Regions from separate parts of the Clostridium sp. JS66 genome, predicted to be linked through region 2. Evidence: riboswitches for the same ligand, from Rfam matches in the RefSeq annotation. Region 2 holds a riboswitch; each other region holds the start of a gene.
What was found. Region 2 has a riboswitch for cyclic di-GMP ahead of Q6H37_RS09050 (mannose-1-phosphate guanylyltransferase). Riboswitches for the same ligand answer to the same signal wherever they lie in the genome.

Region 1: it holds a riboswitch for cyclic di-GMP, as region 2 does, so the genes downstream of both, Q6H37_RS19090 (hypothetical protein) here and Q6H37_RS09050 (mannose-1-phosphate guanylyltransferase) in region 2, are expected to answer to the same signal.
Region 3: it holds a riboswitch for cyclic di-GMP, as region 2 does, so the genes downstream of both, Q6H37_RS07335 (response regulator transcription factor) here and Q6H37_RS09050 (mannose-1-phosphate guanylyltransferase) in region 2, are expected to answer to the same signal.

What each region holds. Positions count from the first base shown of each region.
Region 1 covers NZ_CP131467.1:4,079,110-4,090,089, reverse strand. Annotated here, with positions in the region: gene Q6H37_RS19125 (methyl-accepting chemotaxis protein) at 1-1,126, shown strand, start outside; gene Q6H37_RS19120 (helix-turn-helix domain-containing protein) at 1,116-1,475, opposite strand; gene Q6H37_RS19115 (AraC family transcriptional regulator) at 1,700-2,584, shown strand; gene Q6H37_RS19110 (dienelactone hydrolase family protein) at 2,657-3,454, shown strand; gene Q6H37_RS19105 (MarR family winged helix-turn-helix transcriptional regulator) at 3,626-4,012, shown strand; gene Q6H37_RS19100 (GNAT family N-acetyltransferase) at 4,026-4,529, shown strand; gene Q6H37_RS19095 (sensor domain-containing diguanylate cyclase) at 4,748-6,334, shown strand; cyclic di-GMP riboswitch class II at 6,548-6,631, shown strand; gene Q6H37_RS19090 (hypothetical protein) at 6,687-7,022, shown strand; gene Q6H37_RS19085 (tRNA-dihydrouridine synthase family protein) at 7,183-8,124, shown strand; gene Q6H37_RS19080 (glycosyltransferase family 39 protein) at 8,319-9,905, shown strand; gene Q6H37_RS19075 (hypothetical protein) at 9,909-10,547, shown strand; gene Q6H37_RS19070 (spore germination protein) at 10,812-10,980, shown strand, end outside.
Region 2 covers NZ_CP131467.1:1,919,219-1,930,198, forward strand. Annotated here, with positions in the region: gene Q6H37_RS09030 (ASKHA domain-containing protein) at 1-691, opposite strand, end outside; gene Q6H37_RS09035 (PucR family transcriptional regulator) at 716-2,323, opposite strand; gene Q6H37_RS09040 (B12-binding domain-containing protein) at 2,710-3,366, shown strand; gene Q6H37_RS09045 (zinc-ribbon domain-containing protein) at 3,715-3,879, shown strand; cyclic di-GMP riboswitch class II at 4,260-4,341, shown strand; cyclic di-GMP riboswitch class II at 4,839-4,921, shown strand; gene Q6H37_RS09050 (mannose-1-phosphate guanylyltransferase) at 5,385-6,440, shown strand; gene Q6H37_RS09055 (glycosyltransferase family 39 protein) at 6,583-8,148, shown strand; gene Q6H37_RS09060 (glycosyltransferase family 2 protein) at 8,307-9,431, shown strand; gene Q6H37_RS09065 (glycosyltransferase family 2 protein) at 9,452-10,980, shown strand, end outside.
Region 3 covers NZ_CP131467.1:1,536,989-1,547,968, forward strand. Annotated here, with positions in the region: gene Q6H37_RS07325 (transketolase family protein) at 1-44, shown strand, start outside; gene Q6H37_RS07330 (ATP-binding protein) at 329-1,621, opposite strand; cyclic di-GMP riboswitch class II at 1,966-2,048, shown strand; gene Q6H37_RS07335 (response regulator transcription factor) at 2,159-2,800, shown strand; gene Q6H37_RS07340 (response regulator transcription factor) at 3,261-3,896, shown strand; gene Q6H37_RS07345 (YveK family protein) at 3,931-4,683, shown strand; gene Q6H37_RS07350 (CpsD/CapB family tyrosine-protein kinase) at 4,702-5,397, shown strand; gene Q6H37_RS07355 (nucleoside-diphosphate sugar epimerase/dehydratase) at 5,487-7,370, shown strand; gene Q6H37_RS07360 (sugar transferase) at 7,385-7,987, shown strand; gene Q6H37_RS07365 (B12-binding domain-containing radical SAM protein) at 8,155-9,600, shown strand; gene Q6H37_RS07370 (glycosyltransferase family 2 protein) at 9,675-10,841, shown strand; gene Q6H37_RS07375 (hypothetical protein) at 10,862-10,980, shown strand, end outside.

The sequences.
Region 1 (10,980 bases), 2.2 Mb from region 2:
AATTTTATCTGGAATAGTGGCATTTTATTTGGGTAATATTATTTCAAAGCCTATAGTTATAATCACTAATATTATAAAGAGAGCAGGAAATCTTGATTTGACTTATGATAATAATTTGAATAATTTGCTAAAGCATAAAGATGAGATAGGCCAGCTTTCTAATGCATTTAACAATATGAGGAGAGAATTTCAAAGCTTTGTAAAAGAGATAGTAGTAAGATCACAGGATATGAGTGTGTCTAGCAAGGAACTTTCTGCTACAGCAGAAAAGCTTACAATAAAAACAGAAAATATTGAAAAAGCAGTAAACAATATAGCAAATGATGTTCATGAAACAAGTGTATCAGCAGAAGAAATAAATGCATCTATACAGGATGTTGATTCAAGTATTAATATATTATCAAATAAAGCTGCTGAGGGAAGTAATAATGCAAATTTATCTAAGGTAAGAGCAAAGGATGTTCAAGAAAAGGGAAAATTATCTATACAAGAAACAAGGAAGATGTATGATGAGAAAAAACAAAAGGGATTAAGAGCTATTGAAGATGGCAAGATAGTTGAAAATATAAAAGTTATGGCAGATACTATTGCAAGTATATCAGAACAAACAAACTTGCTTGCACTAAATGCAGCTATAGAGGCAGCAAGAGCTGGTGAACAAGGAAAAGGATTTGCGGTAGTTGCTGAAGAAGTAAGAAAGCTTGCAGAAGAATCATCACAAGCAGTAGCTAATATACAAGATACAATAACAAAAGTACAAGATGCATTTAAAAATCTTTCTGATAATAATGAAGATGTATTATCGTTTATACACAATAATGTAGATCCCCAGTTTGAAATTATGGGAGACGTGGGGAATCATTATTATAAGGATGCAGAATTTATAACTAGCATGTCTAGTGAAATAGCAGCCATGTCAGAGCAACTTATGGCTACAATAAATCAAGTAAGTGAAGCAGTGCAAAGTACAGCACAAATTGCACAAAAATCAGCGAAAAATACAGAAACAATAAAAGATAGTATTAATGAAACAGTACAATCTATTCAGAATTTATCACAAACAGCAGAAAATCAAGCTGAGGTTGCTGAAAAATTTAATGAAATGGTGCAGCGTTTTAAGGTTTGATCATATATTTTTTACCCCAGAGGCATAGATCAGTTAGGATGCTTTCTAGTGACTTGCCTCTGTTTGTGGGTATATATTCTACCTTGGGTGGAATGGTAGCATAGGCAATCCTTTCAATAAGACCATCCATTTCCAGACTTTTTAATTCTTGAGATAATATTTTGTGGCTTATATTAGGAATAGATTTTTTAAGTTCCCCATATCTTATAGAATCAGTTTTTAATATATGCCATAATATTATTGCCCTCCACTTGCTTCCAATTACAGTCATGGCAAAGCCTAAGGAACAATTAAAATCCTTTTGTCTTTCCTTTTGCTTGGGAAATTTTTCAGTGGTGTCTTTATTCATATCTTATCCTTCTTTCCAAATGGTAACTATATAACTAAAAAGTGCCTACTTGTATGTGTATTCCAATAAAACTATTATAGTATACATAGACATTAATTTCTATAAATCAATAAAATAGTGTTTAGTTTACAAATTCATAATTCAACCATGTCATTAAAAAGCATTTAAAGACAGGACAAATAAGTGAAAATTATTTATTATAGAAAAAGAGAGGAACAAGTTTTATGGATTGGCTTAATGCAATGAATAATGCAGTGGAATATATAGAGGCTAATATTACCAAGAAAATTGATATTGAAGAAGTGGCGAAAATTGCTTTATCCTCTACATTTCACTTTCAGAGAATGTATCATATGATAACAGGTGTTACATTAGGTGAATATATAAGGAGGAGAAGACTTACTCTAGCTGTACAGGATATTATATCTGGTGAGAAAATCATTAATGTATCACATAAGTATGGTTATGAAACTCCTGAAGCATTCACAAAAGCTTTTAGAAAAATGTATGGAGTAAGCCCCACTGCAGCACGAGAGTCAGGGGTAAATCTTAAGGCATATCCAAAGTTATCTTTTCATCTTTCAATAAAGGGAGATAAAGATATGAATTATAGGATTTTTCATAAAGAAAGTTTTATGGTAGTAGGCAAACAAGCAAAAGTATCCATGATAGATGAACAAAATTTTAATCAGGTACCTAAATTTTGGAGGGGCTGTATGAAAGATGGCTCGTATCAGTGGATGTCCTCAAAAGTAGGCAAACTCGGTATTCTAGGCATATCTAAAGATTTTGATAAATATAAAGATGAATTTAATTATATGATGGCAATTGAGAAAATCCAGAGTACCATTCCTAAAGGATATGTTTCAGCAAACATACCAGCAGCAACTTGGGCTGCATTTGAAGCAGTAGGGCCAGTACCTGAAGCTTTGCATGATCTTCTTAGAAGGATATATTCAGAGTGGATGCCCTCTATGGGGTATGAGCATGATTGTGCACCAGATCTTGAAATCTATCCCATAGAAGATATGTTTTCTACAAATTATAGCTGTGAGATTTGGATTCCTATTAAGAAATACAGTGATGTAAATAACAATTTAGTGATTTAAAATTGTAGCATAATTGATTCCTATCATTTGAGATCATTAAGTAATAATTTTATTTAAAAGGGAGAAGTTAATATGTTAAGTATTGAAGAAATTTTAAAAAAAGAGATAGTTTACAAAATTGATAATATGGAAAATGTTAATGTGAAGAAAAATATGATATATAAAGAAGAACTACTGATGGATTTGTATACTCCTTTTGTCAATGGTAAAAGTGAAAAGCTGCCTGTAGTAATTTTAATACATGGAGAAGCTGCATCCATAAATTTCAAAGAAAGTGGGCAGTATATTTCCTATGGAAAATTAATAGCAGCTAGTGGATTAAATGTAGTAACTTTTAATCATAAAGTCTTATCTGATGGTTTTAGTGTTAAAGAAGTTATTGATGATATAGATATACTTGTCAATTACTTAATAGAAAATGCTGATAATCTCAATATAGATAAAGATAAAATTGCTATTTGGAGCTTTTCTGGTGGTGTTCCATTTGGGTTATATGAAGGCATGCATGATTATTTTAACTATATTAAGTGCATTATTGCTTATTATGGTTTTGGAGATCTTACATCTGTAAGAAAGCTTCTTAACTTTAATATACAAGATGAAGATGTCAAGAAGTATTCACCAATAAGCCTTATTGATGAAAATTCAAGTAAGATTCCTCCTTTGTTTATTGCAAGAGCAGGGCTTGATAATTCAATAATTAATGAATCCATTGATAAATTTATTATAAAAGCTTTGAAAAATAACTTAACTATTGATATTTGTAATCATTCTACAGGTGGGCACGCATTTGATTTATTTAATGATAATGATAGGACACGTGAAATAATAGCAGAAACATTGAATTTTTTAAAAAAGAATTTGAAATAGAATATCCAGAAAAATATAGCACATAATAGTTGAAAGTTCAACTATTATGTGCTATTATAAATTTAACATAGTTGAACTTTCAACTAAGTCTGCAGGAGGTGAAGACTTATCAAAACCTTAGATAGTGACATATTGAGAGAACTGGGAACTTTATCAAGGTGTATTCATTACATGAGTGACTTGAAATTTAAAGAGATAAATCTGCAAAAAGGACAATTTACTTTTTTAACAAGGATATGTGAAAATCAAGGAATTAACCAAATTGACTTATCAAATCTTTTAAAAGTAGATAAAACTACAACAACAAAGGCTATACAGAAACTGATTGAGGCAGGATATATAGACAAAAAAAGAGATGATATTGACAAGAGGATGTGGAGACTTTATCCAAAGGAAAAAGCATTAAAAACATACACATTTATTATTGAAGAAGAAAATAGACATATTCAGGTTTGTCTTAATAACTTCAGTGAAGAAGAAAAGGGATTGGTCAGTAAATTAATTAAGAAAATGAGAGAAAATATTGAAAATGACTGGAAAGAAATAAAAAATTTTTGAGGAGGATACTATAATGAGAAAAGCAGTTATGGAAGATATAAAAGATATTATGGAAATTATAAAAGGAACTATTGCAGAAATGCGAACTTATAACAACACTCAATGGGATGAAAATTACCCTCAAGAAAAGGATTTTGTTAATGATATCCAAAGTGGAGAATTATATGCAGCAGAGAGAGAAGGTAAGCTAGTTGGCTTCGTATGCATTAATAAAATAGAACCAGCTGAGTATGATGGATTAAACTGGTCATTAAAGGAAGACTGTATGATTGTTCATAGAATGGCAGTTGATCCTAACTACAGAAGAAATGGAATTGGTACTGAATTAATGAAATTTGCTGATGAACTAGCTTTAGCTAACAATATAAGATATTTAAAAACAGATACCTATTCCATAAACACGAAAATGAATGCATTATTTAAAAAATGCAATTATGACTTAATTGGAGAAATGAGCTTTTTAGGAAGGGAAAAACCATTTTATTGCTATGAAAAGATATTAAATACAGATAAATAGATTGCGGTTTAATATTTGAATTTAGCTTGATTAAAAATGTTTGCTTTGTTTACGAATAAATAATATTCCAGTACACATGTTTACCACTGATTAAAATAAGTCTTAATGGAGGCTTATTTTAATCAGTGGCATTTTTTATTTGGTGATAATATTTTAAAGTAGAAAGTAATGAACAATAGGTATTTTATGAATTTTAAAGGACAGGAAAAAATTGGTCTATGATTAGTAATGAACAGTATGATATAATGAGTCTAAATGTTAAATTTAGGTTAAGTGGAAAAATCAAGGATTGGATTGATCAAATGAAGTTTTTATATAAAGTTACATTATTGCTTGGTATTTTAATTGTTTTAAGTTGCTTTGTTCAATTTGTAGTATTTAATAAATTTTTTATTTCTGATACTAATTCTTTATTACTGAGTACTAATGAAAAAGCCGCAGAAAATGTTAGTATGCAGCTTAGGGAAAATTTTAAAAAAGTGCAGAATTTTTTAAAGGTTATTGCTGCAAATGATCAAATTAGAGAAAATCAGGAACTTCTTAATAAATTTAATGGAGTTGTACCTGAATTAGATGTAGTAACAATTCTTAATTCCAGGGGAGATATTTTACATGTGTCTGGTAATGTACATGCTCTTGGTGTTTCAAATTTGGCATACAGAGATTATTTCCAGCAGGCAATTCATGGAAAAACTTATATTAGTGATGTTTTCACAAGTACTGGTGGAACTGAGATAGTCGTAATATCAGTTCCAATTTTGAAAAATGGTAGCATTGATGGCGTAGTTGTTGGGACTGTTAGATTACAAGGAACTTCTTTAGCATCTATGTTTGATAATAAGGAATTTGGAAGAAAAGGTTATATTTCTGTTTTAGACAGTCATGGTTATGTTGTTTATCATCCTGATAAAGGACGAATTGGTAAGAAATCTGTAATCTTTGATAATTTGCAGGGAAAATCAGGTTCAAAGATCATGAAAGATTATTCAGGGAAGGATCAGTTTGTTGGATTTAGTAAAGTTTTAAATTTAAATTGGTATGTAACTGTTATTACTCCTACTGCTGACATAATGACAAGTAGAAATATTATAATTTATGAAACATTCCTGGGGTCAGTTATAGTGAGTGTTTTGATTATTTTACTTGGGGTATATACAATAAAACGATATAGTAAGCCGCTAAATCAGTTAATCTTTTCATTTAACGCTTTGAAAGATGGAAAATACAAAAAGATTGATCCATATAATTATGAAGAAGAATTTCATGAAATGGTTAGAGTTTACAACAATACAATTGAAATGCTTAAAGAAACACATAATGGCCTTGAAGAAGCTGCTGACATTGATTCTTTGACAGGAGCTTATAATAGACGTGCCTTTAATAACATTTTAAGTATTGTGCAACAAGAAATAAATAATCATAGTTTAGAAAGCTTAGGAGTTCTTTTACTGGATATTGATCACTTTAAAGAAATGAATGATACATCAGGACATTTATCTGGAGATAATTTACTTAAAAAACTTGCTGAAATAATGAAAGCTACTGTGGGGGAACGTTCTGTATTTCGCTTTGGTGGAGATGAATTTGCTGTTGTAATTCGCAATGTTTCAGATGAAAAATTATTGTCTATTGCAGAAGAAATTCGATTAAAAAGTGAAGCAGCTTTAAACGGATGTACTGTTAGTATTGGTGCAGCTAAATTTCCAAAGGATACGTATTCCATATATGAATTGATAGATTTTGCGGACAAGGCTCTTTATATAAGCAAAAAAAGCAGAAACAAAGTAACCATTTTTACGAAATGAATGACATATTTTGGGTATATGCAAAAAATGTTGAAAAAGTTTCTTAAAAATGGTAAAATATCATTAATTAGACATGTGAGATATATAATAATAAGTAAAAATTACAAATACTTAAAAATATGATAGGTTATTTATAATAATTTAGTCTATACATGTTGAAAATTTAGTAATACGCAACAGATTAATTTATTATATAAATTTTTATTTACATATTGAAAAAGTGGAAACTGTGAAAAATTCTCTTTATTTGGGCACTTGGAGAGTTTAGAGTTAGTAGTGCAACCGACCAATAGATAGCTTTTAAGCTAATTATTGGTCTTTATTTTTTTCGAAAATACAGGAGGTACTAAAAATGAAAACAAAAATATTTACAGCTTTATTAATTACAGGATCATTATTATTAACTATAGGAGTTACTACAACAGTTAGTGCATCTTCCAATGACAATACGCCTTATACTTATAGTTTCTATTCCCAAAGCATTGAAACTAGATTAGGTACTTTAGTAGAATCAAAAACTATATCTCAAGCCCAAGCAACAACAATAATAGACATATACTATAATGATGAAATAACAACCAAAAGGGATATGAAAAATGAACTAGATATTTTAGTAACAGCAAAAACTATAACACAAAGCCAGGAAGATTCAATATTAAACTTATTTATTGACTTAAACTGTAACTAAAAAATATCAATAGTATTCAATAAATTATACTAATACTAGTATTGATGAATAAAATGTATAACATGAGTTGTATGGAAAATACATTTGAAATGATAAGTGACAATGAAGTATAATATTTGTTGTAAATATACACTAGATATATAAAGGAGTTTTTAAATATATGAATTTTTATTTCGCACCTATGGAAGGCTTGACAGGCTATATTTATAGAAATGCACATAATACCTTTTTCAAAAATGTAGACAAATATTTTTCGCCTTTTATTGTTGCAAATCAAAGTACAAGTTTTAAAACAAAGGAATTAAGGGATGTTTTACCCGAAAACAATGAAGGATTAGTTTTGATTCCGCAATTACTGACGAATGATGCAAAAGATTTTACACATATGTCAAAGAAATTAAAACAGTTGGGATATAATGAGGTTAACTTAAATTTAGGATGTCCTTCTGGAACTGTGGTTTCAAAAAATAGAGGATCTGGATTTCTTTCAAAGACAAAAGAACTTGATGAATTTCTAGAGGAAATTTTTTCAGAAGCTGTAACAAAAATTTCAATAAAAACTAGGATAGGAAAGGATAGTCCAGAAGAATTTTATAATTTAATTGAGATATTTAACAAGTATCCTATGGAAGAGCTTATCATTCATCCTAGGATTCAGAAAGATTTTTATAAAAATAAGCCTAATATGGAAATTTTCAAAGAGGCTTTGATTTTGAGTAAAAATCCTATTTGTTATAATGGTGACATTTTTAAAGCTAAAGATTACGAAAATTTTTCTAAGGATTTTCCTAATGTACAAACTTTAATGCTTGGCAGGGGATTATTAGCCAATCCTGGATTGATTGGTGATATTAAAAATAATACTAAACCTGAAAAGAAATTATTAAAAGATTTTCATGATAAAATTTATGAAGATTATAAAGAAGTACTTTTTGGAGATAAAAATGTATTGTTTAGAATGAAAGAATTATGGTTTTATATGCTGCCTAGGTTTTCCAATAATGAAAAATATGCAAAAAAAATTAGAAAATCGGAAAGATTGAACGATTATGATGCAGCAGTTTTTAGTTTATTTAGAGATCAGGATATTTTAGAAAATTAGAGAAATAAAAAAAGCTCCACACATAGGAATGGATATTCTTTGTGTGGAGCTTTCTTATGATAAAAAAACTTAATAAATTGTTCATACATTTGTTAAGAAACGGTGAAAGTAACAAGTTAAAATGGATTTATCAAATAATTTAAATAGAGGAGAATAGTTAATGGATAATAAATTACTGCAGAGGAGTTTTTTATATGTTAGGATTGATTAAAAAAACAATATATTTAATATTTACTTTTTTCATAGCACTTTTTATAGCATCATCATTTTTTGTCAGAGCTCAGTATAATTACTTTGTATATGGGGATACTCCTATTTTACAAAATCAAAAGCTTGGTATTTTTATTTTACTTATAATACTGCTAATTTTATTAAGCATAGTTCTGTACAAGCTGTGTTTAAAATTCAATAAGTACAGTAAAAAAGTTGTAATTTCAGTAACATTAATATTTTCACTTATTATTCAAATAGTTATTATATTTTTATTTACTAGGTTACCTACAGATGATTCTCAAACTGTAGTTTCACTGGCTTTAAACATGTTATATAATAAAGATTATTCTTCATTTCAAAGTGGAGGATATCTTTATATGTTTCCTTTTAATTTTTCTACTGTATTATATTTAAAAACTTTGTTAGCTATATTTCCAGATAACTATTTAGTTATAAAGATTTTTAATATACTATTTACTCTTGTTACAACTTTAATGATTTATTTCATATATAAAGAGATAAATTATAAGTCAAAGGAAAATGATTATGGTGTATTAATATTTGCTGCAACTTATGTGCCATCATTGTTCATGTGTAATTATATATATAATGACGTTATAGCTACAACACTTTTTACTACTGCTATATACTTTTTAATAAGATTTATAAAAGAAAAGTCAATTAAGTATATTTTTGTTTCTTCAATTCTTTTAGCAATTGGAAATTACTTTAGAAGTGTAGGAGTTATTATTTTCATAGCTGCAGTTATTTACATTTTATTATCTATAAAGAAAATTGGAATTAAAAAAGGAATAACTTCTTTATGCATAATGGCTTTACTATTTAATGTTCCAGGGTTTACTCAAAATGTTGTTTTACAAGCTACCCATACTGTAAGCAAATCTGTTAATAAAAATTCTGCACCTATATATATGTGGCTGAACATGGGTATAAATAAAGAAAGATTCGGTTTTTGGGACAACATGCAAAGCTACAATATATATGAAAGGCAAGGAAATTACAATAAAGAAAAAAGTACGGAATTATTTAAGAAAGAAATAAAAAATAAATTATCCAACTTGACTTTTCTGGATCTAACAAAAATGTATTATAAGAAGATTGTATGGACCTGGACAGAAGGGACATATCAAATTGAAAGATACGGTATTGGTGTTCAATCAGCATCTAGTCCAGGGGAGAGAGGAAAAGGCATGGTGATGGGTGGCTATAGTTATACTACCTTTGCCACTGATTTATTTAAGGGGAATTCACAATATAGGAGTGGATTGACTTGGATATTATATGTGATGAATTTCCTAATGTATTGTTCTATCTTGGTTAGATTGATAGGTGGAATAAAAGCTAAAAGGTTTGACGAAGTGTTCTTAATTTTAGTGATTTTAGGGTTCATTGGATTTTATGTTTTATGGGAAATTAAGTCCAGATATATTTACCCAGTATATCCTTTGTTAATAGTTTTATCATACATGGGATTTAAGGATGCATATGATTTTATGTCAAAAAGAAAGCTTTCAGAGTGTCTGCCGCTGCTTGGAAGGAGGTCGTAAAATATGAGGAAAATAATATGTAGTATATTTATAGTTGCAGCATTGTTAGTTTGTTCCATGTCACTTACTTCCTGTAAGGCAATTACAGCTCAAAATATAACTAATACGGGTTCTGGTCAAGGTATGAATGGTAACAGAATGTCTAATGCTGATCTTATTGGTAAAATAGTATCTGTGGATGCAAATACTATAAAACTAAAGATAGCAAAGCAAAATTCAAATGGCAATAAGAATGTAAATGGTACTTCAAGTACAAAGGGGAATGCAGCATCTGATATGAATGGTAATCAAAATGCTAATGTAACTCCAAATATGAATGATAATCAAGCTTCTAAGGGAATGCCAAATACAAATGGCATCTTAAATGGGAATGGTAACCAAAATAATAATAATGACAATAGGAAGCCGCCTCAGGGTGGGTTCCCAGGAGGTAAGCTTGAATTAAGCTATACTGGTGAAACAAAAACAATTACAGTTAATAGCGATGTTAAAATATTAGAAAGAACTGGTATACCTGGCCGAAATGGAAATGACAGCTCAAAATTATCTACAAAGATATCAGACTTGAAAAAAGGACAAGTAATAATGATTTGGTATAAACAAAATACTAAAACAGTAGAAAGAATCAGTTTGATGCAGTAAAGGGAGTACTAGTGGAATATATTTAGTATAGGTAAATAAATTAACTTTTGCAGTTTAAAAATTATGCGGTGCAACTTTTCAGAGGACAATGAAGGTGAGTTTTCTTCCTTGCGTCGGAAAACTAATTTATTTTTAAAGCTTATTTTGCAAATACAAAATAAGCTTTAAATTTATATAAGTTAGAAATATTTCGCTATGGCTAAATGAGTCATCAAAAATCACTTATGACAATGTAATTATATGTATACACTTGAAGTTACTAGTTTGAATTTTAAATTTTATGCAGTGATATATGATAAGAGTTTCATCACATTAGCTAAATTGTTTCCTATGAGGTTGTTGAAATTTTTTATGATTTTTCTTTCAAGTATATTTGGGTTATTTGGATTTTATATGGCATTAACTATTATAGTTATTAAAATAGCATCTATTA
Region 2 (10,980 bases):
ATTTAACTTGTGGATTTAGAGTAGAAGAAATGGATAATTCTTTTCCAGTATTTAAATCCATTAGATATCCTACAATAGTTGTAGTTCCAATATCAAAAGCCATACCTAATATTTTTGAAGAGGTATTTCCTTTTTCTATTCCAAGTATTTCACTATCATCATTAATTACAGTGATTTTATGCTGAGCTTCACGAATTATATCTGGTAAATCTTTCAAAGCGGAAAATTTAATTTTTATATTTTGATAGTTGCTGTTTTTTAGTGACAGCTTTTCTTTTAAGCGTTTTAGATCAGATTTTTGTTCTTCAAGAGAAGGCAAGTCCACTTCAACATAAGTCTTGTCAATGAGTGGATTAACATTAGAAGTTCTTTCAACAGACCATTGTAATATATTATGTAGATTATCATTATTTTTGTGTAATTCTACAATTAAATTATCCTGAATTTTTATTTCACAAGCAAGATGGATACCTTGTAAAAGTTCTTTTTCAGTTAAATAGTTTTGCTCCTTAAGAGTAGGTGGTAAGGCTTTTTCTAGAACTTTAATACGACATTTACCACAATTGCCTATACCACCACAAGGAAAATCAAAATCAACGCCTGATTTAATAATAGCTTCCTTAATTGTAGATCCTTCAGGCATAAGAATTTCATCATTAAAAGGTTTAAAAACAACCTTATAAGTATTCATTATATTACCTCCAAAGTATGTATTTTATAATATGCAATTGTTTTGAGAGGATTTATCATCAATGTTTAATTCGTTATATGATTTAGTTTTATCAATATAATCTAGTATAATAAAGGTTAAAATGAGTTTAAAACTTGTAATAGAGTCATTTAAATTGATATCCATAATTTGTTGGATTTTTTCAATACGATGAGCTAAAGTACTTCGACAAACTTTTAACTTATCAGCTGTTTCTAATTGATTCTTTCCATTTAGCAAATAAGTATAAAGACTTTTCATGTAATCTGTATTGTTTGTATGATCATATTTTATTAAAGAAAATATTGAACTCAGACAAAAATTTTTTAAATTACTTTGTGATGAACACAGTTGTAAAAGATGATATATTGTAAAATCCTCATATGAAAAAAAGAACTCATTTGTTTTTAAACTTATACCAAGCTCAATAGCTTTTAAGGCTTGTTCATAATAGCTTTTCATATCAGTTAAATTATGAAAGCATCGGCTTAAACCAGCAAAAATTTTATTTTTTTGCATAAATTCAAGTAGTTTTGAAAAGGTTTTATCTATAGGGGATATTTTATTATTGCAGTTTATGATTACAACAATGGCATCATTATATATGATGGATTTACTGTCTACAATCATATAGTCAATTCTATCTCTTATTTGATTTAATGGAATATTTACAAAGTTATTTTGAGGAACATTTAGTACCATTACATAAAGATTGTGCTTAAAGTGTAAGTCTAAAAATTCTAATCTTTCATCAATGGTTATTTTGTCAATTTTTTCGCCACTAAGTAAATGTATAATAAAATGTTCATACCTTGATCCTTTGGTATTTTCAATAAACCTGCTTTTTTGCATTTCAGAGGAAATTACTTTGCATAGGGTGAAAACCAATTCCATATCATTTTCGCTGAAAGGTTTGTTGCACTCTAATGCAGCTAAATAGCCTACCACTTTATTATCAATTTTAATATTTGATATTATTCTAGGAATTCTAAATTTATCCTCACTCATAAAAACAGGGGAGGTACTTTTGTGAACCACTTCGATAAATTTCTTCACGTTTGATACAGAGACAAAATTGTAGGAACAATATCCCTTAGTAAATAGTTCAACCCATATAGGATCACTTGGATTGATGTCTTTAGAATGAGCAATAATTTTAAAGCTTAAATCTATAACACATATTGGATTTCCTAAGAGTTCAGAAGCAACATTTATTATATGTTTGATGCCTTTTCCACTGGTTAGAGAATCCAGTAATGTTGCTGAATTTAAAGCAAGAGTTTGTTCGGATTCTACAACTGATTGAAGGTCATTAAAAACTGTAGCTAAGTCTATATCATTATTTAATAATATTAAGTTTAACATAGGGTTTTTTATATGTTTATTAGGTAAAGTTTTATTTAAAATACAAACTAAATTAATGACAGTATTTTGAGGAAATACTTTTGGCAAATTTGATACTGTACCAACATATAAGCAATTATTATGGAATGAGCATTGATTTTTTTGTAGTAATTTAATTGATTTAATTGATGTATTATAGTTTGGTGAAATGTGTAATTCAGGATTATAGTTTCTGAGCTTACTTAAAAAAGTACTTAAATTTATTTCCATAAAAAAACACCTCTTATAAAAATAATAATCCATTATTAATAAAATTTAAATAGTTAATTTAAAATTGCAATTCTTAACATAAACTTTATACATTAAATATTCATTTTTTAAGGTAAGTATACAAGATTGATTTTAAAAATTAATAGTGTTTATAATAAGTATATGTTAATAGATTATCAGAAAAATTAGATTAATAATATATGCATGATGTTTACTTTTATGTACTTAATTTGAGCATTATGTAAGATGTTTTGGTGACATATTTATGGTAATTTATATATAAGCACAAGGTTATAAGAAAAAGGGTTATCTCAGATTTAATGAGTGATCTTTTAATATCAATGAAAGATTTATTAATATATTATACGAATTGGAGAGGATATTTTATGAGCAAAGAACTTATAGAAGCAATGGCAGAGCTTAATGAAGATAAAGTAATTGCACAAGTAAAAGCTCTTATAAAAAATCATGTGTCTCCCATGGATATTATCGGATATTTACAGAAAGGCATTAGTATAGTTGGAAAGAGATTTGAAGAAAGAATTTACTTTATGTCAGAACTTATTATATCTGGAGAAATATTTAAAGAAGCTTCCGATATATTAGGAGAAACAATTCTTCCAGGGACATCAAAACGTGGAATATTTGTTATAGGAACTATTTATGGAGACATTCATGATATTGGTAAAAATATAGTAAGTATTGTTATGAGTAGTAATGATTTTGAAGTTATAGATTTAGGTGTTGATGTGCCTACGGAAAAATTTATTGAGGCAATTAGAAAATATAGACCTGAAGTAGTTGCTATTTCATGTCTTCTTACTAATGGTTTTGACAATGTAAAGGAGTGTATACAAAGAATTGAACAGGAGGGCCTTAGAGAATATGTAAAGGTATTGATTGGAGGAGGGCCTATGAGTGAAGAAGCTCGTGAATATGTAAAAGCTGATGTAGTTTGCAAAACAGCTCAGGAAACTGTAGAGTATTGCAAAAAAGTATATAATAAAGGTGAAAGAAAAAATTACTTGAGAATTATCAAGTGATTCTTAGAATTTCAATAACAAATAAAAACTGGTGTTATATTATTTATTGCAAAAGTAGAAAAAATCCTATTGAAAATGTATCAAAATAAATTTTAATAATAATTTTTAAAAGTATAATTATTTAATTTTAGGATAGAATATATTTTAAAGTAAATACAATTTATATTGTCATAGGATTTAGTTATAAAATTTATAGTGTAAGTTCTATGCTTTGAGTATGTTGTATTTACCAATGATAATAAATTTACAATAATATGTGGGTTAATTATTTTTAGACAATATTCTGCTAGTATATAATAATTAGTCAAAAATTAGTTAAAACCCAGGTTATTCAGGAGGTATATAGGTATGTCAGATAAGACTTTAGTATGTAAAGATTGTAATTCAGAATTTGTTTTTACAGAAGGAGAGCAAGAATTTTATAAGGAAAAAGGATTCGAAAATGAACCACAAAGATGCCCATCTTGTAGAAAAGCAAGAAAACAGCAAAGAAACAATGATAGAAGATATTAACTTCAGTATAATTTTTTTGTTGTGTTTGTAAGTCCTGAACTTTTAAAGTTTAGGATCTTATTGCAATACTAAAATACTTATTTGCAAAATTTGAAACATAATTGCAAAATAATACATCTAAACCATCGCCTAAATATTCATTTTTAAACACGAATTTATGCATTCCATATATCTTGTTTTTATTTATCTCATATTATGCTGCAATTTAAAAGAGATGATTGACAAAAAAGATTAACGGAAAAGTCATAAATTTTGGTTAAATAATTTAAAGCAACAAATTAAACCCATATAATATTTTTATTGACAATTTTCTAAATACGACATATACTAAATTTGAGATAAGAAGTGTATATAATTGGTATTTAATATATAAATAATTTTATTATGTTGGAAGCGTTGAACTGCATACTTATTTGGGCACTTTGTATGTAGGAAGCAATTAGTGCAACCGGCCAAATGTTGATTTGGCCGGTTTTTTATTATTTTTAGACAATATACTCATTTTACAAAAAATATATTTTAGAATTGTTTCTTAAAAGGATTATAATAGAGTCCATAAGTAAAAATATAGCTTGGTATATTACAATAAAAAAATATTATAAAAATGTTACATTAGTATTATTACAATCAATCAGTTTGCCCAAAATAGTAAAAAGAATTTACAGAAAAAAGCGAACATTCCAAAATTACATTTAGGTATAAATATATTTCAGAAATTAAATAAATTGTTTTATAACTTTCATATAAAAAGTATTTAATTAGCATTAAAATATGTTCAATAATAATGAATAAGTTTGGAAAATATTTAGTACAAATTAATATTACATTAAAATTTCCATTTAAATAAAGTGATATGCATGTTGACAAATTACAATATATAACATATAATTAATAAAAATGACAAATTTGTATCAATTAATATTTGATGCATATAAGTTCCTTTTGTATTGCGATAATCTGTTAAATTTGGAGATGTTGAACTATATACTTATTTGGGCACTTTGTATATAGGGAGTTACTAGTGCAACCGGCCGAATATTTATTTGGTCGGTTTTTTATGGTTAAGATGAGAATAAATATCAAGTAAAATAAAGCTAGTATTTTAATATACTATATATATTAAAAAAATACTAATATTAAAATAAAGGAGGAATAATGAAATATTTGAAAGTAACTAAAATTATTTACAGGAGGGATAATTTAATTGAGTTAAAATTTGACACGATTTTGTATGCTGAAGTAATTAAAAAACTAAAGAAAAGAACATAAATTATCATTGTTAGATGATAGTCTATGTTCTTTCAACAAAGTATTACCATACAGATAAAAGCAGATACAACTATTCTTTGCAATTAAAAATAAAATTCGTATTCTGATTTACCTGATTTGATGGTAAAAATAGTATAATGCAAGTTACTGGAATAACCTGCAATTATATTATAACAAAAATTAATTATTATATATAGTATTTTTTATAATAAAGTTTATTTAAGGAGGCATTTTTTATGATTTGTGCACTTATCATGGCTGGAGGAAAAGGAAAACGTTTTTGGCCGCTCTCTACAGAAAAAAAACCTAAGCAGTTTTTAAAATTGTTAGGTGAAAAAACCATGCTTAGAATTACATTTGAGAGATTGCAAAAATTAATTCCCAATGAAAGGATTTTTGTTGTTACTTCTAAACAATATACTAAATTAGTAAGAGAGGAGATTCCAGAATTATCTTCAAGAAATATAATAGTGGAACCATTAAGTAGAAATACAGCTCCCTGTATAATACTTTCTGCACTTAAAATTAGAAAATATTATAAAGATTCTACATTAGTGGTGTTACCTTCAGATCATCGCATAGAAAATAATGAAGAGTTTATAAATACTTTGGTGGTAGGAGAAAAATTTATAGCAAAAAACAAAGATTCCATTGTTACTATTGGGATTAGACCTAATAGACCAGAAATTGGATATGGATATATAAAATGTGATAGTCACTATGTAAATGTTAACAGTAAAAAGGTTTTTTTAGTTAATAAGTTCATTGAAAAACCTGATTTATGTAAAGCTGAAAAGTATTTGCAAAGTGATGAATATTTATGGAATTGTGGAATATTTATTTGGAAAATTGAAACTATTTTGCAACTAGCTAAAAAATATGCCACGGATATTTGGAGTAAGTTAGTTGAGATTGAAAATTATTGGGATCAAGGTGTGAGTCTAGTTTTAGAAAAAAACTATAGGGAAATAGAAAATATATCTATAGACTATGCGATCATGGAAAATGTAAGAAGCATTTATACTATACCATGCGAATTCCAATGGGATGATTTAGGAAATTGGACAAGTATAGAAAGATATAGAAAAAAGGATAATGAAGGGAATGTAACAAATGAAAATAGTATTGTGTATAAATCCAAAAAGAATATTGTGATAACAAAGAAGAAAGCACTGCTTAATAATGTGGACAACTTAATTGTAGTTGAAACAGAAGATTATATTCTTGTTTCTTCAAAGGAAAAAGAGCAAGAAATAAAAATAGCTAAAAATTTATGCAGTAATTTAGAATAGCATAATTAAATTTGGAAGAATTTAATTATAAATTTATTTAATAATTAGCATGTACCTAAGTATTAGTAAAATTATTTGGTTATTGAAAACCATTTTTGAGTAAGTTCCTATTTAAATACACATGATTTAGAGGTTTTTTACAATGAATGATATGGAAAATAGTTTTAAAATCACATATAGGTTTACTGAACCTAAAAAAAAGGATATGAGGCTTATATTTTTTATTATATTCAGTTGTGAAATAGCTTTAGGCATATACTTTAGTTATTTCAAGGATATAGTATTAAATGATGCTTTAAGCAGAACAGCAAATTCTTTTTATGTTTTATTTGTCAAACCAAGAAGATTTGCGTCAATTGGGCTTGTGTGGAATCCACTCCCAAGTGTATTACAACTACCATTAGTATATTTGGCAAAGTTTTGGAGGCCAATGGTTTCTTCAGGAATAGCAGCTAACATTATTACAGCATTGTTTTCTGCATTAAGTTGCAGCTATATATACAAAATCTTTATTAGACTAAAAGTACCAAAGGTTTACAGCATCATTTTAATAGCTTTATATGTAACTAATCCTTTTATATTTTTTTATGGTTCTAATGGAATGAGTGAAGTTATATTTTTCTTTATGATTATTTACAGTGTCTTGTGTTTAACTTTATGGATCAAAGAAGGATCTGCAAATTATATTGTTAAAATTGCGTTTGCATTGGCTATGGCATTTTTTTGTAGATATGAAGCAGTACCTTTTGCATTAGCAATTGGAGTAGGTGTTGTATTGATCATCTTTTTTAGTAAAAAAGAAAAAAAATTTGTTTTTAATAATAGTTTTAAAGAGAAATATTTTTATGCGGAAAGTAGTTTAGTAATTTTATATACTCCTTTTCTATATTCAATAATGTTGTGGATACTATTCAATTGGATTATAAGTGGAAATGCTTTATATTTTTTAAATTCAGCATACTCTAATTCAGCACAAAGCCAATATGCTGCAACTATTACAAATTCTATAAGTGCCTTAAAATATATTTTAAAAAAATGTGAGCCATTTATGCCATTGTTTATAGGAATTGTAATAATAAGAATTAAAAATAAAAGATTGCTAAGAATTGACTTCCTGATATTACTTTTTATGGTAATGATTATGATAATTTTTCATTTTACAATGCTTATTAAAGGAAATTCTTATGGATGGTTTAGATTTTTTTCTTATTCATTACCTATATGCTTTGCATGGATACCATACGAATTGTCAGAGATAAACAAAAAACATAAAAAATTTGAATTTTCAGTATTAATTGTCTCGTTATTGCTATCATCAATTTTAACAGGAACTGCTTTATTGGATGCTAGTCTTTCGCCAGAAGAGCATAATTTAATTATTACAAATGAGAGTCATAAAGTTGCTGATTATATAAATTCAGATTTAAGTGATGAAATTATATTATCTGATTCATTTTTAACTTCAGGGATATTGGTGAATGTTCAAAATGTAGATAATCTTGTAATAAGTAGTAGTTTAAATTTTAAAGAGGCTGTAAAAAATCCTTGGAAATATGGAGTTACATATATATTGGTTCCAGATAAATCAGGCATTGGTAAATTAGATGCTATTAATACTCAATATCCTGATTTATATAAATATGGCGCAGAGTGGTGTACATTAGTTAAAGAATTTGATGGGTACAAGCTATTTAAGGTTAACTATTAGAATTATCAATGAATCTTGCTTAATGGGAGTTTGGTTCTTCCACTAAATATTAGATGAATTATCTAGGGGCGTATCTACTGTTATCTCCTACTTTGATAGAAGTGGGAGTGTTACAGTAGGTAGCCATCAGATAAAACTATGTATTGGAAGGTGAATTAATGTTATCGGTTATTATTCCAGTATACAATGAGATGGAAAATATTAAAGAATTGGTTAAAAGAATAGAAAAAACTTTATTAAATGAAGAATATGAAATTATATTTATAGATGACAGTATAGACAATACTACTGAAGTAATAAAATCTATAGCAATTGAAGATAAGAAAGTAAAGTTTAGTCACAGGGAAACTAAAAATGGACTTTCTTCTGCAGTAGTTGAAGGATTTAAAATTTCTAATGGAGATATTGTAGCAGTAATGGATGGAGATTTACAGCATCCACCAGAAATACTATCTGATATGATAAATGCTATACATAGAGGTGCAGATGTTGTAGTTCCTAGTAGGTTTATACCTGGAGGAGATGATGGAGGCTTAAATTTATTTAGAAAATTAGTTTCAGCTGGGGCAAGATATATGGCTAAGATTTTGCTTAAAAAAATAAGAAATTTTTCTGATCCTACAAGTGGAATCTTTATGCTTAAAAAGCAAATAATTAATGAAAAAAAACTTTGCACTGTTGGATGGAAAATTTTACTTGAAATATTAGTTATAGGTGAATATAACAATCCAGTTGAAATTCCATATAAGTTTTGTAATAGAAACTCTGGAAAATCAAAAATGTCTTTGAAAGTTCAGATGGATTATATAGTTCATTTATTAAGTTTGATAAGCAGAAGTAGAGAGGATAAAAGATTTTATTCATTTTGTGCAGTAGGTTTAATAGGTGTTTTTATTGATATGAGTGTATTTGCACTAATAGGAGTGATACTGCCCGCCATATATGTAAAAGTTGCAGCAGTAATATCTGCAGTAATAGCTGTAGTATCAAATTATATTTTGAACAATTCAATTACTTGGGGAGATAAGTTAAAAAATCAAATGCAGCTAACAAATAAATTTTTTGGAATGAAGTTTATTAAATATGTAATGGTATCACTTATAGGAATTTTAATGAAATTTATAATTTTATTAATCTTCTACAATATGTTTGGATTAAATAAATATATAGGAAATTTTATTGGAATTCTTTGTTCTAGTTTTTCAAATTATTATATGAGTAAATTTTATGTTTTTGAAATTAACAGATTTAAAAATGTGGAAGATTATTATAAGAGTTTATAGAGAGTGAGTGTTTTGTTATCATGAAGAGCAATACAAATAGAATCGGAGATAGACTCTTAAAGCTGGGGTATATTTCTAAAAAGCAGCTAGAAATTGCATTAAAAATACAAGAAAAGAATAATGAACTTATAGGAAATGTATTAGTTAAGAATGGGTTCATATCTGAACAACAATTAGCGGAGTATATTGTTAATAGCCAATTTTCTAAGATTGGTGAATATCTGGTTTATGTAAAAGCTATAACACCTGAACAATTAAAACAAGCTATAAAGTATCAGCAAGAGAATGGTGGAAGATTAGGAAATATCCTAGTTTCATTAGGTTTTATAAGCCAAAAAGTGTTAGATGATTATTTAAAATTAAATTATAAAAATAGGCTTCCAATAGGAAAAATACTTGTAGAAAATAATGAAATAACAGAAGAACAACTTTTAAAAGCACTTGATTTACAGAAGAAGAGTGGAGGAAGATTAGGCGATATATTGTTATTTTTGGGATTTATAAAGCCTGAAAGATTATATAGGTATCTTGCTACACAAAATAATGTTGGTAGAGTTGGTAAAAACTTTGATTTAAGTATTTCTAAAAAGTTGCCATATGATTTAGCACTTAAGTATAATGCCATAATAGTAAACTTAAGAAATGATTCTTACATTATTGCTGTAAAAGAGTTATTAAATAATGAACAGTTAAAAGAAATTGAAACTTATCTTGGTAAACCAGTTGAGCAAGTATTAGCTACGATGTTTGAAATAGATAACTTTTGGAATGAGGTTTATAGTCATAAGCAAAATGAAGAAAGTGTATTTAAATTGTATGATGAACAACCAGAAAATTCAGCTATTGTAACATTTTCTAAATATCAATTAATAGTACTAATAATAACTTGTATAGTTTTATTATTACTTATGATAGCTAATTATAAGGCCACATTACTTTCATTGAATTTGCTTTTTCAAAGTATATATGCATTTATGACAGTTTTAAAATTGTATATAGTTTTAAAAGGTTCTTATAAAGATAAACAATTGCATTTTAGTAAAGAAGAAATAGCAGCTATAGATGAAAAGAAATTACCTGTGTATACTATTTTAATACCTGTTTACAAAGAAAAAGAAGTAATTCAAAGTTTAATTAAAAATATACAAAATATTGATTATCCACAGTATAAATTAGATGTTTGTGTATTACTTGAAGAAGATGATCATGAAACCATAGAAGCTGTAAAAAAAATGAATCTTCCAGAATATTATTCTACTGTTATTGTACCTAATAGTATTCCAAAAACAAAGCCTAAAGCTTGTAATTACGGACTCATTAGAGCAAAGGGGAAATATGTAGTTATATATGATGCGGAAGATAGACCAGAATCAGACCAATTAAAAAAAGTTTATTTATCATTTAAAAATTTGCCAGATAGTTATGTTTGTATTCAAGGTAAACTTAACTATTTTAATAGTAATCAGAATCTTTTAACACGACTATTTACACAAGAATATAGTATGTGGTTTGAACTACTTTTAGTTGGGATAATGCAAATAAAAACTCC
Region 3 (10,980 bases), 380 kb from region 2:
CAGAAGGCATCGCAAATACAATTTGCAAATTAATCGACAAATAAGGTTTATGATTTGCAATCCATGATTTTGATTATATAAACGGTTGGATAATTAGCATAGATAACGGCTTTACAACTATCCTTTAAGATAAAAAATTAAGTTTGAAAACTGTATACAATAAGAACCCCCCTCATAGTTAAATATGGGGGGATTTTAAAAAATACAGAAACATCTTCAAAATAATTAAAAAAGTCTACTAGAACTCGTGCATAATCGTCTTTCGTTTTTATTGAATTTTTAACTTCATTGTCCTATGTGCTATGTCAATTGTCCTCTAAAAATATAGCTATATAGAAGATGAAATGTAGTTTATAAATTGTTTTGCAGTTCTTCCTGATCGTCCATGAGTTCTCAATTCCCATTTTGAAGCTTCTTGATTTAAAGCTTCTTCATCAAGTTCAATTTTTTGCTTTTTAGCAAGAGATTGAACTATTTTTAAATAATGTTTTTTATCTGGACTATCATACGTTATAACAACTCCAAAACGTTCAGAAAGAGACAATTTTTCATTCATGGAATCAAATGAATGTAGTTCTTCATCAGCTCTCCTATCATTCCAAGTCTCTTTTATTAAATGTCTTCTATTAGAAGTGGCATAAATTAAAATATTTTTAGGAATGTCTTCAACTCCACCATCTAATACAGATTTCATCTCTTTATAGTCTGTTTCAAATTCTTCAAAAGATAAATCATCAATAAATATAATGAAGTATTTTCCTCTGGATTTTAGTTCCTTTAACACATCTGATAAACAAAGTAGTTGTTCCTTTGATATTTGAACCAATCTAAGTCCCTTGCTATAAAATTTATTAACTACAGCTTTAACTGAAGAAGACTTTCCTGTTCCAGCAGATCCTATTATAAGAACATTATTAGCAGGCTTTCCAGATACAAAATCCAGTGTGTTCTTTACTAAAGTTTCTTTTTGATATTCATAGCCTACAATATCATCTAAGTTAACCTTATCAAAATTTTCAACGCCAATTAAACCATTAGTGTTATGCCATTTAAATGCAATATGGTTTGAAAGCTCAGCACATCCTATATTAGAGTAATAATTTATTAAAGCGTTTAATAAAGCTTCATCAGAATCAGAACTAAAAAGTGCAGATACATAATCTTGAAATTCGCATATTTTCTCCGATTTATTTGTAGGAGAATAATTTTCTAGGAAATTGCAAGGAAAATCTAATGAGGAAACTATAGAATTTAAATTCACCCCAACTATAGACCTCATAATTCTTATATCATTTAAAGCAGCATTGTATAAATCTTTTTGTATATTACAGCCATACTTTTCACAAGTTAAGCTAAAAAAGTTTTTATCTTTTACTAAAAGATTTATAACGTAAGATTTCAGTACATTTCCACTTAAATTTAAGCTTTCTGCACTTTCTAATAATTTGTGCTGCATATCATAATATGAATTCAGCACACTTTCCTTATCAGGATTATCCTTTGAAAATTCTTTTAAAAGATTTCTTAATTTACTTATAACAGGATCATTTAAAAGATTCCTGTATATAATTAAACCTCCTGAACTTAAGTATAAATTTTGGCAGTGATTTTTTTCTGTCATAGAATAGCCCCCATTTCTTAATAAAAAGTTATTTTTTCATTATATCATATATTTTTGTTACTACAAAAGATGTTCTAGTTTTATTAAAAGTTAAATATATTATTTAGTGAGATTTCATATGTAGTCAAATTGGCAAGAAAGATGCGTATATAGAATAATTGAAATTTCATTTACATATGTATATACTAATTTAGTAATTCTTATTACTTGGTAACCTGTCAGGATGTGTGAAAACTGATTTATGATGCAGGATTTTAATAATGATATTCCAAAAAATAAATAAAATGTATAATTAAATAAAGGAGTAGGTAATTGTTATGTAATGATTATTTAAAAAGGTTATAGTTAAAAAGGAGACAAAGAAGTATACTTGCATTTGGGCACCTTAAAGTATACAGAGTCAGTGGTGCAACCGACCTGATTTTACCATGTGTATGGTTTAATTGGGCTTTTTTATTGTATTTGTCATAATAAAAAATATAGTTGAAAAGATAACCTAATTCATTTATTAAAAATTAAGTTTTTGGGGGTGTATATGTGAAGGTTATCATTATATCAAATTATGCTTTAATAAGAGAGGGAATATATTCAATTATGTCAAGATGTAATCGTGTCGATATAATGCTTGTTGCAGAAACATTGAAAGAGTCAATTTGCCTAGTTAAATCAACTAAAATTGATATTGTTTTATTTGATTTACATGAACAAAATAAAGATGAGTTGCTACTAATTAAAGAATTAAAAGAATGTGGTGTAAAGAGCAAATTTATAATATTTGATTTTAATAAGGATAAGAACATCTTTGTAGAAGCTATTAGGTGTGGTGTAGAAGGATATATATTAGGAAAGTCGGATGAAATTGAACTTATATATATCATAGATCAAATTTATAAAGGTAAAAAGTATTTTGATTCTTATTTTATAGATTGTATGGTTAGAGAAAACAGAGTTGAACCTGAAAAAATACAGCAGCTTACAGCAAGGGAAAAAGAGATTTTATGTGAAATAGGAAAAGGAATGAGTAATCAACAAATATCGAAAAAACTTTGCATTTCTGAAAACACAGTAAAAAAACATAACAATCATATATTTGATAAACTGAATATAAGAGATAGGACACAGCTTGCTTTGTATGCCAATAAATGTGGAATGTTGGATAGGGATGCTAATATATCTTAAATATATAAGATTATTATTAAGCAGTACCCACGATAGTATGGTAGATCAAATTTTAATTAATTGTTAAAAAAGATAACTATAATGGATAAACAATTTGTTATTTGTTTATCTATTGTAGTTTTTTTGTATATATGATTATATTTTTGAACGAAAATGATCAGAAAATAAATCTGGCAAACCAATTAATATTTTAGTTTACCATTATAAATTGAAAAAGTTTAGAATGACATATTAGCAATAAAATGCCTGTTTTTAATATAAAATTATACTACCTTAGTAGTAGAAGTGTATTATACCGTGTATGGAACTTATTAACAAAAGATTAAACTGGAGTGTGATGGAAATTTTAACCATAGATGATAGTATGAGAGTGTAATAAAACTTGATCAAGTTGCATTCCTAAAATGAGTATATATCCGGGAAGATTACAATAATACAAATTAAGGAATTGAGAAGTATTATGAAAATTATAATTATATCTAATTACTCTGTCATAAGAGAAGGAGTAGCAGCGATTATATCTAGGTACGATAACTTATTCATACAGTTTGTTGGTGAAACAATAAAGGAGTCTATGTTTATGATAAAAAGTAACATGGCTGATGTTGTATTGATGGATATAAATAAGGATAACGAAGATGAACTACACTTAATTAGTCAACTAATCTCTTTAAAGGTAAGTATTAAAATAATAATTTTAGATTTTTATGGTAACAAAGAGTTATTTGTAAAAGCATTAAAGAGTGGAGTTCAAGGTTATGTATTAGGTAAATCAAGTGAAGAAGAAATATTATATGCAATACAACATGTGTATGAGGGGAAAAAATATTTTGATTCTTATTTTGTGGATTCAATAATAAATCAAGATATTGGTTTGCCAAATAAACTGGAGTTGCTAACTAGTAGGGAAAGAGAAATACTAATGGAGGCAGCGAAAGGATTGAGTAATAGAAAAATTTCTGAGAAATTTTTTATAACAGAGCACACTGTAAAAAAGCATATTAGTCATATATTTAATAAGTTAAATATTAAAGACAGAGCAGAAGCAGCAATTTACTGGAATAAATATGGATTAATAGATAAGCAGGAGAAATAGAAATTTATTATCCTTATGCAAGTAGAATACAGAATTGGAGTATTACCTTCAAAATGTACTTTCTGTTTTGAGTGAAATGAAAGGAATGGATATAAATATGGAAGAAGAAATATCGTTAGACTTACATGAATTTTCACATATTATTAGAAAAAGGATAAAATTAATACTTTTAATAACTACATTAAGTACTGTTGTCGCTGGTATTTTAAGTTATTGTGTAATAAAACCTATGTATGAATCTAAAGCAACTATTGTGGTAGGGAAAACTAATGCAAGTTTAGGTGATAAGTCGAAATATGAATTCAATGACATTATGATGTACCAAAATCTTGTAAAAACTTATGCTGAAATAGGAAAATCAGAAATTGTGGCAGAAAAAGCATCATCAAGATTAGATAACATTTCCTCCAAGAATATATTAGGTAGTATAACTATAACTCCAGTGGCCAATACTCAGCTTATTCAATTTAAAGCTTATAATAGTAATCCTCAAACAGCATATTTAATGTTAAATGCTGTTTGTAATTCATTTATGCAAGAAGCTGAAAGAATTTATCCAGGTCAAAATGTTCAGATAATGGATGGAGCAGAAATACCAGAAAAACCTATAAAGCCAAAAAAGAGATTAAATGTTGTTATAGCATTTTTTATAGGATTAATGGCTTCTGTAGGAGTTTCTTTCTTACTTGAGTATATGAACAACACTTTGAAAACAGAGCAGGACATAAATAAATATTTAGGTCTTCCTGTGATTGGAATTATACCTAAAGATACTGTGAAATATTAAATAAATGGAGTGAAAGTTATGAAAAATAATCAACTAATCACCATTGAATATCCTAAATCTTTAATTGCAGAATCATATAGAACATTAAGAACAAATATTAATTTTTCATCTTTTGATAACAAAGTGAAGACAATTGTTGTTACAAGTTCTGGACCAAAAGAAGGCAAATCTGTTACTTGTGCTAACTTAGCTGTAGTAATGGCTGAGAATGGATGTAAAACTATTCTAATAGATTGTGATCAGAGAAAATCAAGTATTCACAAGCTATTTAATATATCAAATGAAAAAGGACTATCAGATTTTTTAGTGGGTAATATACAATTTTCAGAGGCAGTTCAAAAAACAGAAATACCTAATTTAAGTATGGTTACATCTGGAACAAAACCACCTAATCCATCTGAATTAGTTGCCTCTGATAAGATGAAAAAGTTTATTGAGGATTTGAAGGAAAATTATGATTATATAATACTAGATACGCCGCCTGTAATAGTTGTAACAGATGCACAGTTAATTTCTTCATATGCTGATGGTTGTATCCTTGTAGTTGCATCATCAGAAGTAGAAAAAGCTGTAGCTATCAAGGCAAAAGAACTTTTGAAAAAAGTAAATGCAAGGATATTGGGAGTGGTTCTAAGCAAGATGGATATTAAACAGAGAAGATACTCTAGGTATTATTATTCTAGATGTAGAAAACTTAAAATAAAGGAAAGTTAAAATTTTCAGTTTGTGCAGATGATAACTTGTTAATTGTAAAAAAGAGATTGCATCAGATAAAGGTAAGCAATAGGAGGGATGGTTTATTTATGATGGTAAGTGGAAAAATGAAAATTAAAAAAATTTCAAGAAAATATATATTAATGCTTATAGATATTATCTTGATAAATTTATCTTATGTCTTAGCATATTGTTTTAGATTTAATTTTGATATACCGACCTATGAATTAGCAATATTTAAGAATGATGCAATAGTAATTACAATTATTTATTTAATGGTGTTTTATTTATTTAAACTTTATAAGAATCTATGGAGCTATGCTAGTGTTGATGAATTTTTGACTGTTATATGTGCTTGTATTATAGGTAATTTATTAGGAACTATATATGGATTTACTTTTGGAAAAAGACTTCCATTAAGCATTGATATTTTATCAGGTATACTTAGTATTCTCTTAATTGGTGGATTTAGAATGTCTTTTAGAATATTTAGAGTGTATTTAGATGTAAAGGTTAAACCTCATGTTTCATTTAGTAAGAAGGTACTAGTTGTCGGTGCTGGTAAAGCTGGAACAATGATTGTTAAGGAAATGAAATTTTGTAGTGAAGTAAATTATTTGCCTGTAGCTTTTGTTGATGATGATAAATATAAAGTTGGAACTAGTATTGCTGGTGTAGAAGTTATGGGAACAAGAAGTAATATAGTTGAATTAGCAAAACAGTTAAATATTGATGAGATACTTATAGCAATTGCAGCTATAGATAGTAAAACTAAGAAAGAACTTTTAGATATATGTAAGAAAACTGGCTGTAAGGTTAAATTGATACCTGGAATATATGAAATTATCGATGGTAAGTTTACTTTAAATAAATTAAGAGAAGTTAATTTTGAGGATTTATTAGGAAGGGATCCTGTTAATCTTGATATGGAACAAATTAGTGATTATATCAAAGGAAGAACTATTATGGTAACAGGTGGAGGTGGCTCTATAGGATCTGAATTATGTAGGCAGATTATAAAATTTAGTCCCAAAGAGTTAATAGTACTTGATAATTATGAAAATAATGCTTATGTTTTACAACAAGAGTTTAGAAGAAATAATATATCTGCGAATGTAAAATATGTTATTACTTCGGTTAAAGATAAGAAAAAGCTAGATTTAACTTTTAGTAAATATAGACCAGATATTGTATTTCATGCAGCAGCTCATAAACATGTACCACTCATGGAAGAAAACCCAAGTGAAGCAATAAAGAATAATATATTTGGTACATTAAATGTAGCACTTTGTTCTGATAAATATAAAGTTAAAAGATTTGTTCTTATTTCAACTGATAAAGCTGTAAATCCTACTAATATTATGGGAGCTACAAAGCGAGTGTGCGAAATGATTATTCAATCTATAGATAAGAGGAGTAAAACTCAATTTGCTGCAGTAAGATTTGGAAATGTATTAGGTAGTAATGGCTCAGTAGTACCATTATTTATAGAGCAAATCAAAAATGGAGGACCTGTTACGGTAACACATAAGGATATTAATAGATTTTTCATGACTATACCAGAAGCGGCTCAGTTAGTTCTTCAAGCTAGTGTATATGCTAAAGGTGGGGAAATATTTGTTTTAGATATGGAAGAGCCAGTTAGAATATATGATCTAGCGTGTGATTTAATAAGGCTTTCAGGTTATGTCCCAAATGAAGATATTAAAATAGAATTTATAGGACTTAGACCAGGTGAAAAGCTTTATGAAGAAGTTTTGACTGAAGAAGAAGGCTTGAATCAAACATTTCATAAGAAAATCTTTGTAGGAAGAGCTACTTTTGAAGATTTTAGTAGTTTAATTATTAAAATTAATGAATTTAAGGCAATAGTTGAAGAAGATGATAAAGAAAAAATTATGTCCAAACTTGAAGAGATAGTACCTACTTATAAAAGGTTTGAATCAGAGGTAGCTATATCTAATTTTGTTTGAAAAGAGGGATATTTATGAGAAGGTTTATTGATATAGTAATCAGTTTGTTTTTTTTAATATTGTTCATTCCGTTATTTGCAATAATAGGGATTATTATAAAATTAGACTCAAAAGGACCAGTATTTTTTACTCAGATGAGAATTGGTAAAGAAAATAAGCTATTTAAATTTTATAAGTTTAGAACTATGTTTGTTGGAACACCTAATGTTTCAACAGAAGAGTTAAAAAATTCACAAAGTTATGTGACATGCTTTGGTAAAATTTTAAGAAAGACAAGTATAGATGAGTTTCCACAATTAATTAATATTTTAAAAGGAGATATGACTTTTATTGGTCCAAGACCAGCTTTATATAATCAGTATGAATTAAAAGAAATGAGGACTAAAGTTGGAGTTCATAAATTATTACCTGGGTTAAGTGGATGGGCTCAAGTTAATGGGAGGGATTTGTTAAATGATGCTATGAAAACTTCTTATGATGAGTATTATTTGAAAAATAGATCTGTTAGGTTTGATTTTAAGATATTAGTTAGAACTGTGTTTAAGGTTTTAAGATGTGATGGGGTTATTGATAGTGGCATAAGGGAGATTAAAAATAAGAATGATATACAGGCATAGAAATTTGAGCATAAATCATTGCAGAATTTATATTGAAAAAGTAAATAAGTTGCTTTATGTAAAAACAATATTTAAGACATATTAGCAATGATAATAGAATAAATTATAAATAAGTATCAATTATGTTCTATTAATATATATAAAACAGATGTGAGGTAGGTATTTGAATGAAAATAATATTATTAAATCCACCATTTTTAAATAAGTACTCTAAGAGTTCAAGAAGTCCAGCAGTTACTAAAAGTGGTACAATCTATTTTCCACTTTGGTTATCATATGCAGCAGGAGTTCTAGATAAAGCCGGACATGAGTTGAAATTAATAGACGCACCAGCAAAGTGTTTAGATAAGGTAGAAACATTAACCTTAATAAAGGAATTCAGTCCTAAATTAATAGTTATTGATACATCTACTCCAAGTATAAGCAATGATTTAGAATTTGCTAAGGAAATAAAACAAACATTACCTAATTGTAAAGTTTGTTTAGTTGGAACCCATGCTTCAGCATGTGTTGATGAAATATTAAAAGAGAATTCATTTATTGATTTTATTGCTCGTCGTGAATATGACTATACGCTTAGGGAATTGGCTGAAAAGTTAGAAAATCCTGAGTTGTATGGTGAAATTGCAGGTATTAGCTATATTATGAATAATAATATAGTAAATAATCCAGATAGAGAATATATTCATAATCTTGATGAGTTACCTTTTGTTAGTGAAGTGTACAAAAAATACTTAGATATAAAAGATTATTTTTATGCTCATGTTAGTTATCCAACTATTAGTATTTTCTCAAGTAGAGGATGCCCTTCTAAGTGTTTTTACTGCATGTATTCACAAGTTATGTTTGGAAAGAGCTATCGCAAACGTAGTGCAAAAAATTTATTTGATGAATGTGTTTATATAACTAAGAATTTTCCAGAAGTTAAAGAGATACTTATTGATGATGACAATTTTGCGGTAGATCAAGAAAATATAAAAGAATTCTGTAATTTAATGATTAAAACTAATATTAAACTGAAGTGGACTGTGCAGGTTAGAGTTAATCTTAAATATGAAACAATGATACTAATGAAGAAAGCAGGATGTAAATTACTTGTTGCTGGTTTTGAAAGTGGTAATCAACAAATTCTTGATAATATGCATAAAGGTATTACTCTTGAGCAGTCATTGAGATTTAACGAAGATGCTAAGAAAGCGAAACTAAGAGTTCATGGATGTTTTATGGTAGGAAACCCTGGTGAAACAAAGGAGACTATGATGGAAACTTTAGAATTTGCTAAGAAGTTAAAACTTGATACTGTTCAGTTTTTTCCATTAATGATTTACCCAGGAACAGAAGCTTATAATTGGGCGAAGAAAAACAATTTTATAGAAGCTAAAGATTATAGAGAATGGTTAAAGGAAGATGGAATGCATAATTGTATACTTTCTACTGACAATATAATGAGCCAAGAATTTGTGGACTTTTGTAATTATGCCAGAAAAAGATTTTATTTACGTCCAAGCTATATTTTTATGAAATTAGTTGAATGTTTAACTAGCAAAGATGATGCAGTTAGAACAATGAAAGCTTTTGGTACATTTAGAAAATATCTATTTAGTAGAGGATAAGGTAGATGGTTAGAGTTTACCTTAAATTTAGAAAATTATTTTTATTAAATCAATATTAGAATGGAGAATTTCTAGTGAAGGTATTTTTATACGTAACATTAGCAATATCTATATTTGCTCCAATATACACTTATGTAGTATATCCTGTTTTGTTAAAAGTTGTAGGTATTTTTTTTCAAAAAAAGTATAAGATTGATAAAAATTATCGTCCTTTTGTATCGATTTTAGTAGCTGCATATAATGAAGAAAAAGTAATTAAAGAAAAGATAATTAATCTTAGTAAGCTTGAATATCCTGATGACAAGATAGAATTTATTATTGGGTCCGACGGCTCATCTGACAAAACCGTAGATATTGCAAAGAGTTATTCACATATTAAAAATTTAAGAATTCTTGATCTTCCAAGAGGTGGCAAGGTTAATGCTTTGAACAGCATGTTAAAAATAGCAAAAGGAGAAGTTTTAGTATTTTCGGACGCTAATACTATATATGATTCAAAAGCAGTAAAAGAATTAGTAAAGTATTTTACAGATAAAACAATAGGGTGTGTAAGTGGACAACTTAGATATAAGCTAGATGAATCTTCAGGTAATGGTGCTAAGTCTGAAGGCTTATACTGGAAGTATGAAAATTGCATAAAAGCGCTTGAATCAAAATTAGGTAAACTTTCAGGTGCAAATGGAGCGATTTATGCAGTTAGAAAAGATTTAATTAAGGAAATTAGAAAAGGTATTATTAATGATGATTTTTATATTGCAACTAATGCATTGCAGCTAGGATATGATGTTATTTTGGAAACAAAAGCTGTAGCGTATGAAGAGCCTAATGATGAATTTTTAAGTCAATTTAAACGTCACGTTAGAGATGGTGCTGGTCACTATCAGTCTATTGGGATCTTTTGGAGAATGCTTTTGCCAAGAAAGGGAAGTCTTGTTCATATTTCACACAGAGTAATAAGATGGATTATTCCATTTTGCTTTATTAGTACTTTTATTACTAATGCTCTTCTTTTAACACAATCATTATTTATGGAAATATTGTTTGTTTGTCAAATTATAGGCTATTTAACTTTGGGGTTTTATTATGAATTTATAATTAATAAAAATAGAAATATTAATAATAGCTTTGAAAAGTTTTTTCGTTTTATATTTTACTTTATGGCAATAAATTTTGCTTTGTTGCTTGGATGTATTAGATTCTTAAGAAAACAACAAAAAGCAATATGGGAGACACAGCGATAATGTATGAAGGGGATGATTAATTGAAAATTCTTCTTATAGGTTTTTTCACAAGGACTTATATGCCTTACTTGAATAAATATGAAAAATTATTAAAGGATCAAAATATTGATTATGATATTTTATTCTTTGATAGAGATAC